DNA from 3 places in the Rhizobium sp. CB3090 genome. Region 3 is predicted to be linked to each of the others. Evidence: riboswitches for the same ligand, from Rfam matches in the RefSeq annotation. Region 3 holds a riboswitch; each other region holds the start of a gene.
The links. Region 3 has a riboswitch for thiamine pyrophosphate ahead of thiB (thiamine ABC transporter substrate binding subunit). Riboswitches for the same ligand answer to the same signal wherever they lie in the genome.
Positions count from the first base shown of each region.

Region 1: another riboswitch for thiamine pyrophosphate. It lies ahead of thiC (phosphomethylpyrimidine synthase ThiC); the one in region 3 lies ahead of thiB (thiamine ABC transporter substrate binding subunit).
Region 2: another riboswitch for thiamine pyrophosphate. It lies ahead of thiD (bifunctional hydroxymethylpyrimidine kinase/phosphomethylpyrimidine kinase); the one in region 3 lies ahead of thiB (thiamine ABC transporter substrate binding subunit).

Region 1 is NZ_CP121663.1:334,740-338,015, forward strand. It holds gene QA646_RS20275 (UDP-glucuronic acid decarboxylase family protein) at 1-969, opposite strand, end outside; TPP riboswitch at 1,309-1,441, shown strand; gene thiC (phosphomethylpyrimidine synthase ThiC) at 1,532-3,276, shown strand, end outside.
Region 2 is NZ_CP121663.1:1,028,873-1,032,148, forward strand. It holds gene QA646_RS23470 (DHA2 family efflux MFS transporter permease subunit) at 1-1,183, shown strand, start outside; TPP riboswitch at 1,230-1,326, shown strand; gene thiD (bifunctional hydroxymethylpyrimidine kinase/phosphomethylpyrimidine kinase) at 1,507-2,310, shown strand; gene QA646_RS23480 (DMT family transporter) at 2,544-3,276, opposite strand, start outside.
Region 3 is NZ_CP121662.1:3,314,149-3,317,424, reverse strand. It holds gene thiP (thiamine/thiamine pyrophosphate ABC transporter permease ThiP) at 1-997, opposite strand, end outside; gene thiB (thiamine ABC transporter substrate binding subunit) at 1,005-2,033, opposite strand; TPP riboswitch at 2,083-2,200, opposite strand; gene QA646_RS15940 (MDR family MFS transporter) at 2,282-3,276, opposite strand, start outside.

The DNA of each region.
Region 1 (3,276 bases), on a different replicon from region 3:
GGCAGCGATCGAATGCGAGCGGTCCGACGAAAGCAAGTCGTCGAAATAGGCGATCGTTCTGGCAAGCCCGTTCCGCAACTGGACCTTCGGTTTCCAGCCGAGTTCGCTCGTGGCGAGGCCGATGTCCGGCCGTCGCTGTCTGGGATCATCGGCAGGCAAGGGCATATATTTTATCTTCGATCGGCTCCCGGTCAGTTCTATGACGAGCGTGGCAAGCTCCAACATCGTAAACTCGACCGGATTGCCTAGATTAATCGGGCCGGTGACATCTTCCTTTGTCCCCATCAGACGAACCAGGCCGTCAATGAGGTCGTCGACATAACAGAACGACCGCGTCTGCTGGCCGTTGCCATAAACCGTTATCGGCTTGTTCTGCAGCGCCTGCACGATGAAGTTGGAAACGACACGGCCGTCATCGGGGCTCATTCTTGGACCGTAGGTGTTGAAGATGCGCGCCACCTTGATCTGGAGCCGGTGCTGGCGCCAGTAATCGAAGAACAGGGTCTCGGCGCAGCGCTTGCCCTCGTCGTAGCAGGATCGCGGTCCTATCGGGTTCACTTTTCCCCAATAGTCCTCCTGTTGAGGATGGATCTCGGGATCGCCATAGACTTCGGACGTGGAGGCCTGGAGGATTTTTGCGCCGACCCGCTTGGCGAGGCCCAGCATGTTGATCGCACCATGGACGCTGGTCTTGGTCGTCTGCACCGGATCATACTGGTAGTGAACCGGACTTGCCGGACAAGCGAGATTGTAGATCTCGTCGACCTCTACATAGAGGGGAAAGGTGATGTCGTGACGGACGATTTCGAAAGACCTGTTGTCCAGCAGGTGGGAGACGTTGCTCTTACGTCCCGTAAAGAAATTATCTACGCAAATAACCTCTTGTTTCTCTTCCAAAAGTCGTTCGCACAGGAATGAGCCGAGGAAACCTGCACCGCCCGTAACTAGGATTCGCTTTGTTTGTTGCATGGTCGACTATCCCGCAGCCAACACGGTGATGCTGCTACCGTCGAAAACCGCGACAAGCGCCAGGGCGAGGATGCTGTTTCCGGGGACGCCATTCATGTTCATCGACCTTCTCCGCATTCTTCGCAAAAGCGATCGGACATCCCGCCGCTTTCTTCGCCCGAGGGAACTGGAGCAGCGGTCGGTACAAATCCATGCCATTCGGACCAAAGATTGTCCCCTCGGACGTAAGTCTTGTCATGAGTAGGACTTTAGTCTGATGCGGGCGAGTCTGTGCGACCCGGTCCGCCGCAGTCGTGGTTCCAGGGTTGACATGGGCTGAGGCCCGGACATAGTCTTTGCGACATTCACCAGGGGGGTCCCGGCAAGGGGCTGAGATACTGCTAGGCAATGCGGCTTTGCCGATTGTGGGCGCAGTGACCCGTTGAACCTGATCCAGTTCATACTGGCGTAGGGACGGTGCAAGCGCTCGAGGCTTCGGATTCCGCGTGGATTCTATGCCGGCGTCTTTCCATCATTCCGGCTGATTGACTGGGTCTCCAACTGCAACTTGGAGCCTCAAACCATGAATATTGCCGCAAAGAACCTCACCCCGACCGTCACCACCGGCCCGCTGCCGGCATCGCAAAAAATCTATATCCCCGGAGACATACACACCGATATCCGCGTACCGATGCGCGAGATCAGCGTCCATCCGACGGCGGGCGAGCCGCCCGTTGTCGTCTACGATTCCTCCGGACCCTATACCGTCGAAGGTGCCGATATCCGCATCGAGCAGGGCCTGTCGCAGCTCCGTCGCGACTGGGTGCTCGCCCGCGGCGACGTCGAGGCCTATGAGGGCCGGCATGTGCGTCCCGAAGATAATGGCTTCGTCACCGGCGAGCGGTTGACGCCGGAGTTCCCGGCCAAGCGCCAGCCGCTACGGGCCAAGAATGGCAAGGCCGTGACCCAGCTCGCCTATGCACGCGCCGGTACCATCACGCCGGAAATGGAATTCATCGCCATCCGCGAAAATCTCGGCCGCAAGGCAAAGGCTGAAGCCCTGGTTCGTGATGGCGAGAGCTTCGGCGCCCATATTCCGGATCATGTGACCCCGGAATTCGTCCGCCAGGAGGTCGCCGCCGGCCGCGCGATCATCCCGGCCAACATCAATCACCCGGAAAGCGAGCCGATGATCATCGGCCGGAACTTCCTGGTGAAGATCAACGCCAATATCGGCAATTCCGCCGTCACCTCCTCGATGGCCGAGGAAGTCGAAAAGATGGTCTGGGCCGCCCGCTGGGGTGCTGATACCGTGATGGATCTCTCGACCGGCCGCAACATCCACAACATCCGCGAATGGATCATCCGCAATTCGCCGCTGCCGATCGGCACGGTGCCGCTCTATCAGGCGCTGGAAAAGGTCGAGGGCATCGCCGAAAATCTCACCTGGGAAGTCTATCGCGACACGCTGATCGAGCAGGCCGAACAGGGTGTCGACTATTTCACCATTCACGCTGGCGTGCGGCTGCATTACATTCCGCTGACCGTCAATCGCGTCACCGGTATCGTCTCGCGCGGCGGCTCGATCATGGCCAAGTGGTGTCTGCATCATCACAAGGAAAACTTCCTCTACGAGCATTTCGAGGAAATTTGCGACATTTGCCGTGCCTATGACGTCTCCTTCTCACTCGGCGACGGCCTGCGTCCTGGCTCGATCGCCGATGCCAACGATGCCGCGCAATTCGCCGAGCTTGAGACATTGGGCGAACTGACGAAGATCGCCTGGGCTAAAGATTGCCAGGTGATGATCGAAGGCCCCGGCCATGTTCCGATGCACAAGATCAAGGAGAACATGGACAAGCAGCTTGCCGTGTGCGGCGAGGCGCCTTTCTACACGCTCGGGCCGCTGACGACCGATATCGCGCCGGGCTACGATCACATCACCTCGGGCATCGGCGCGGCAATGATCGGCTGGTTCGGCACGGCCATGCTCTGCTACGTCACCCCGAAGGAACATCTGGGCCTGCCCGACCGCAACGACGTTAAGACCGGCGTCATCACCTACAAGATCGCCGCCCATGCGGCCGATCTTGCCAAGGGGCATCCGGCCGCCCAAGTCCGCGACGATGCACTGTCGCGTGCCCGCTTCGAATTCCGCTGGGAGGATCAGTTCAACTTGTCGCTTGATCCCGATACCGCCCGCAGCTTCCACGACGAAACCTTGCCGAAGGAGGCCCACAAGGTTGCGCATTTCTGCTCGATGTGCGGCCCGAAATTCTGCTCCATGCGCATTTCGCACGACATCCGCGCCGAGGCGCAGAAGGAAGG
Region 2 (3,276 bases), on a different replicon from region 3:
GTCGCTGTTCAGCGCCGGCACGCTGATATCGGCGCTGGCACCTGGGTTTGTCGTCATTGTCATCGGCCGCATTGTGCAGGCATCGGGCACGGCGATCATGATGCCGCTGCTGATGACGACGGTGATGACCCTGGTACCGCCGGAATCCCGCGGCAGGACCATGGGCAATATCTCTGTCGTCATATCGGTAGCGCCGGCCATCGGGCCAACCATTTCCGGCCTTATTCTTTCCGCACTCGAATGGCGCTGGCTGTTCCTCCTGGTGTTGCCGATCGCGCTGTCGGCATTGGCGCTCGGCGCCTTACGGATAAAGAATGTGACGGTTCCGACCACGGCGCCGATCGATATTCTTTCGATCTTCCTCTCCGCCATCGGCTTCGGCGGCTTCGTCTATGGCCTTAGCGGTCTGGGTGAAGCGGCACTTCATCCGCCGGCGATATCGCCGTGGATTCCGCTTCTGACCGGCGCTGTCGTCATCGCGGTTTTCATATTGCGTCAGTTGCAATTGCAAAAACAAAATAGAGCGCTGCTCGATCTGCGTACTCTGACCACAAAGACATTCACGATCGCCGCGGCCATGATGGCGGTGCTGATGATGTCGATGTTCGGCGTCTTCATCCTACTGCCTATCTACCTGCAAAACGTGCTGGGATTGTCGACCCTGGAAACCGGGCTGCTGTTGCTCCCCGGTGGGCTGATCATGGGCCTTTGCGCCCCAACGGTCGGGCGCCTGTTCGATAGATTCGGCCCGGCGCCGCTGATCATTCCGGGAGCGATCATACTCAGCGTGGTGATGGGCGGACTGGTCTTCATACAGCAGGATACACCATTCTGGATGCTGCTGGTCGCCCATATCGTGCTCAGCATCGGTCTTGCCCTGATGTTCACACCACTGTTCACCGTCAGCCTGGGATCGCTGCCGCCAAACCTTTATTCGCACGGCAGCGCCATGCTCGGCGCGACCCAACAGGTCGCCGGCGCCGCCGGCACCGCGCTGTTCGTCGCGATCATGACCCTGCGAGCCACCAGCCTCTCCGCCGGCGGCGTCGGTGCCCTGGCCGCAACGACCGGCGGCATCAAGGCGGCATTTCTCTGCGGGACGATCATCTCCCTGGGAGCGATCGTAGCTGCGTTGTTTATCAGAAAGCCGGAACACGGGCCGGATATGGGACACCGCCACTAGACGATTTGTTAATGACAGGACGGTCTTTCTCTGCGAAAAAGATGCCGATGAGAGACAGGGGCGCCCGTCGTGTGATGGGCTGAGAAGCACCCTTTGAACCTGAACCAGATAATGCTGGCGGAGGGAGTCGCTCGGGGTCTCGGCGTGCTCTTGTCGTCATCCCCGCGCCTCGCCCCGCCCGAACGGGGCAATATGCAAAACAACACTGTTCCCGGCATACTGATGACAGCAATGCGGTCAAACCCTCCGCTAGTGCCTTGCATCACCAACTTAGTCGCGATCTCCGGTGCACTATCCACCGGCTGGATCAGAAAGGCACGCCCATGATCCGAAACGTCCTATCCATCGCCGGCTCCGACCCTTCCGGCGGCGCCGGCATCCAGGCCGACCTCAAGGCATTTTCTGCCCGGGGCGTCTATGGCATGGCGGCGCTGACCGCGTTGACGGCCCAGAACACGCAGGGCGTTTCCGCCGTCCACCCTGTTCCTCCGCAATTCGTCGCCGAACAGATCAAGGCGATCTTTGCCGATGTGCGCGTCGATGCCGTCAAGATCGGCATGATCGCCAATGCCGCAATCGCCGAAGCCGTTGCCGATGCACTCGCTCCTCACCAAGGCGTTCCGATCGTGCTGGACCCCGTCATGATCGCCAAGGGCGGAGCAGCGCTGCTTGCCGCGGATGCTGTAGACATCCTGACTGAGCGGCTTCTTCCGCTGGCCACGCTGTTGACGCCCAATCTGCCGGAAGCAGCCGCACTTCTGCACGAATCGGAGGCCGAAAATCGCGAGACGATGGCCCGGCAGGCGGAAGCCCTCATAAGGCTCGGTGCGCGGGCTGTTCTGGTCAAGGGCGGACATCTTGCCGGCAATGAGAGCCCGGACGTGCTCGCAAGCCCGGAGGGCCTGATCTGGTTCGAGGCCGGCCGCGTTCCGACGGGGAATACGCACGGAACCGGCTGTACGCTAGCCAGCGCGTTGGCGGCCGAGATCGCCAAGGGCTCGGCGCTGCCGCAAGCCGTCGCCACCGCCAAAGATTATCTTGCAGGCGCGGTTGCCGCGGCCGAAACGCTGTCCGTCGGGACAGGGCACGGACCCGTGCAACACTTTTATGCGCTTTGGCCAGCATAGGTGAGGCGGGATGAGAGCAGACAGGTCCTTAGGGCGACCATCGCCCTCGTCCGCAGAGACTTGAGAGGCCCGACCACCTGCCTCGTGAGTTGTATCGGTAGCCGAGCCTCAATCAACCGCAAGGCGTTGCGGCGATTATTTATTTGCTCTCCACTAAATGAATGGCAGCTGAACAACATACAGCTTATAGGCGAATATCTTCACCGCAATATAGGTTTGATGGATAGGCTGCTCTAGCTCGCCTTGTGCCGGCGCCGGCTATGCTGGAGGTCGATGAACGTGTGCCACAGGATCGTAGCAAGGATGATGGCGCCGCCGAAAAACGTCGCAGCCGGCGGTCTTTCGGAAAAGAACAGCCAGACCCAGAAAGGTGTCAACACGATTTCCATCGTCCCGATAAGCGCGGCTTCCGCCGGCGGCATGCGCTTTGCCCCGGCTAGAAATAGCACGAGCGCAAAGGAGAAATTGGTCGCTCCGAAGGCGGCAAGCACCAGCCAATTGTGCAGATCGAGCGAGCCGGCCGAGCCGAACGGCGCGAAGATGATGAGCGTCAGGAAGGCGCTGACGATGGTCGGCGGCAGGCTCGGTACGCTGCGATCGATGCGCGGAATGATGATAATCAGGGCGAACGAAGCCGTCATGCCGAGCGCCAGGAGATCACCGAGACCGGTGCCGCCGCCGACTGAGGCGGCGACGATGATCGCTACGCCGACCAAACAGACGCCGCCGGCAACAAGGGTTCGCCTCGGCACGCGCTCCTTCAGGATCGCCCAGCCTAGCAAGGCGGCGATGAAGGGCGCCGTGGCATAGATCATGGTCACGTTTGCAACCGTGGTCATATAGAGTGCGCCGATGAAGCAGGCCTGACTGAAGGTCTGGCATGCGATCATCGCAAGTCCCGACGGGTGAACGATCGAACTCCACTGGCGACGCGAGAAGCCGCCTTCGAGAAAGAAGCTCGGGATC
Region 3 (3,276 bases):
GGGTCGCCTGCAGGAAGACCGTCTGGCTGATAAGCCTGAGAAGATCTGCCTTCAGGCCGGTGACGACCACGGAGGCGAGCGGCAGGCCGATGAACAGGGTGGCGAGCAGGAGCAGCGCGCTATCGGCCAATTTGGCGGCGGGCAATGTTCCGTCGATCCGCTGTACGGCACGGCCCGCCGTCAGCCCATGATCGTCTGGTGCCGGAAGCAAGGCCATCGCACTGAGAACTGCGGCGGTTACCACGATCTGCAGAAGGGACAGGGCCACGGCGCGGCCGGGATCGAAATCGAAGCGCAGTGCCTGATAGATCGCCACTTCGAGCGTGGTCGCAGCCGGGCCGCCGCCGAGGATCAGCACCAGTGTAAAACTGGTGGCGCAGAGCATGAAGATCAGACCGGCGACGCCGGGAATGAGGCCGCGCAGTATTGGCCATTCGATGAAACGAAAGACGGAGGCCGGGCGCATGCCGAGTCCGCCGGCCATCAGCCAATATTCCGCCGGCACGCGCTCCAGCCCGGCAAGCATCAGGCGGGCGGCCAGCGGCAGGTTGAAGAAGACGTGCGCGAGCAGGATGCCGGTCAGCCCGTAGATGCTGACCGGTTGCGACAGCCCGAGCCCCGTCAGCGCCTGATTGAAGATGCCCTGACGCCCCCATATGCCGAGCAGGCCGAGTGCACCGATCAGCACCGGCAAGCCCATGGGGACAGCCATCAGGCGGATCAGCCACAGCCGACCGGGGAAACGCGGCTGCCGCACCAGCGCACGGGCGACGGGAATTGCAAGCGCGACGGAAAGAAGGGTGGACAGTGTCGCCTGCAGCAGTGTGAAACGCAGCACGCGCAGAAGATAGGGATCGGTAAGCGGATTACCGCCGGCGGATTCGATGCCGGCGGCAAGTAGGGTGATGATGGCAAGGCCGATGAAAAACACGATGCTGGCGAGGCTGAAGGCCCCGCCGGCAATGGCATGTCTTTTCTCCGGCGCCGTCAGCAACATCTCACCGTCAATTGGTGCTGGTGGCGGCCAGCCATTCGTCGATCCAGGCCTTGCGGTTCTTCTCGACCGCGTCGGGGCTCATTAGGAAGGTCTTCGACGGGACGACCAGCTTGCTGAATGCATCCGGGAGCGGCTCGGACGTCGCCGAGACCGGCATCATCCAATTGTTGGTCGGGATGGTGTCCTGGAAGCCTGGCGAGATCATGAATTTCAGGAAGTCGCGGGCAAGCTCCTTGTTCGGCGACGACTTGATCAGGCCGGCGACTTCGATCTGGATGTAGTGACCTTCGGAGAAGGCGGCGGCCTGATAGCGATCGGTCTTGTCCGTGATCATGTGATAGGCCGGCGATGTCGTGTAGGAGAGCACCATCGGCGCTTCGCCCTTGGTGAAGAGGTCATAGGCTTCCGACCAGCCGGGCGTCACGGTCAAGATGCGGCCCTTGAGCTTTGTCCAGGCTTCCGCAGCTTTGTCGCCATAGACCGACTTCACCCAGAGCAGCAGGCCGAGACCCGGCGTCGAGGTGCGGGGATCCTCGATGACGATCTTCTGCGACGGATCGCCTTCGACCAGATCCTTCATGCTCTTCGGCGGGTTCTTGATCGTTTGCGTATCATAGACGACGGCGAAATGGCCGTAATCATAGGGGACGAAGACATCGTCCTTGAAATCGCCGGGAACCTTGAGGCCGGAGGTGTCTATGCCGCTGGCATCGAACAGGCCGGTATCCTTGGCTTCGTCGACGAGATTGGTGTCGAGGCCAAGAACGACGTCGGCCTTGGTGCCCGTACCTTCCAGTTTCAGCCGGGAAAGCAGCGCGACGCCGTCGGTGACGCTGACGTAATTGACGGTGCAGCCGCAGGTCTTCTCGAAAGCGGCCTTGACCTTGGCGCCCGGACCCCAGTCGGCGGTGAAGCTCTCATAGGTATAGATGGTGAGCGTCTTGTCGGCGGCTTCGGCGCGCTCAGCGGCAAAAAGCGTCGCGCCGGCGGCGAGAGCCAAGCCGGCAAACAGTGATAACAGCGATCGGTTGGGCATGACAGCGCCTCTTCGTTGGTTTGTCTTGAACGGGAAAAGGGCGCTATGATTGTGTCACGCGTCTAATCCCTCCGCCGGTGTTAGCCGGATCAGGTTCCGCGGGTTGGCCGGTGAAAGCCTCTCAGCCAGATGTCTTGAAAAGACATAAGGCACCCCGTTAGAGCGTTGGCAGGTTTAGTCCTGTGATGAAGGGATGACAAGGGAATAAAAAGTGGATGATTCCCTTGTCGATTGCAGGACGCGTTTTTTTACTCGGCGGCGTGGGCGGCTGTCCGGCTGTCGAGCGTCTTGGCGGCGCCGGGCAATTGCACGTTCTTCAATGTGATCGCCGTCAGCAGGCCGAGGAAGCAGATGGCAGCGGCCGTCATGAACAGCGGACTGAAGGCGCTCGCGTAGGCATTGGCGACGCTTTCGCGCGTGGCCTCCGGCAAGGCCGCCATCATCTTCGGCGTCAGTTCCTCGATGTTGGCGACGCCCGGAATGGAGACGCCGACATTGCCGAGTTTGGCGGCGATGATGGCACCATAGATGGAAATGGCGATCGAGGCGCCGCCCATGCGCGAGAGCGTCACGGCGCCGGTGGCCGCACCGACATCACCCCTTGCGGCGGCATTCTGCACGCCGATGACCGGAACCTGTTGCGCCAAGCCGATGCCGATGCCGTGCAGCAGCATCAGCGCGCCGATGAAGACGATGGGCGTGCCGGCATGGGCCTGCGCCAGTGCGGCGAAGGCGATGGTGCTGCAGGCGGCGCTGGCGATGGCGAAGGGCTTGTAGCGGCCCCTGATCGAGATCAGCCGGCCGGCCGAAAGCGAACCGCAGACGATACCTCCGGTCAACAGGATGAACAGCAGGCCGGCCATCGACGGCGACAGTCCGGTCGTCGTCTGCAGGAAGAGCGCGAAGTAGTTGACCATGCCGATCGCGACAGCGCCGCTGGTGACCGAGATGATCAGCAGCAGGCCGAAGGTCGGGTTGCGGAACAGCGTCATCGGCACGATAGGCTCCGGTGCACGGCGTTCGACGAAGACCCAGGCCAGCGCGCAGAGGGCGCCGAAAGCGATGATGCCGAGGCATTGCGGCGAGAGCAGCGAACCGAAGAGCTCGGTGCCGTCGGCGGCAAGCACGATACTGGTGGTGGTCAGCGCGAGAAGGAGCGCGCCGGCATAGTCGATCTTCGGCTTGCGGCCCGGTTTGCGATAGGGCAGCATGAAAGCGAGGCCGGTCAAAACGACGAAGCCGA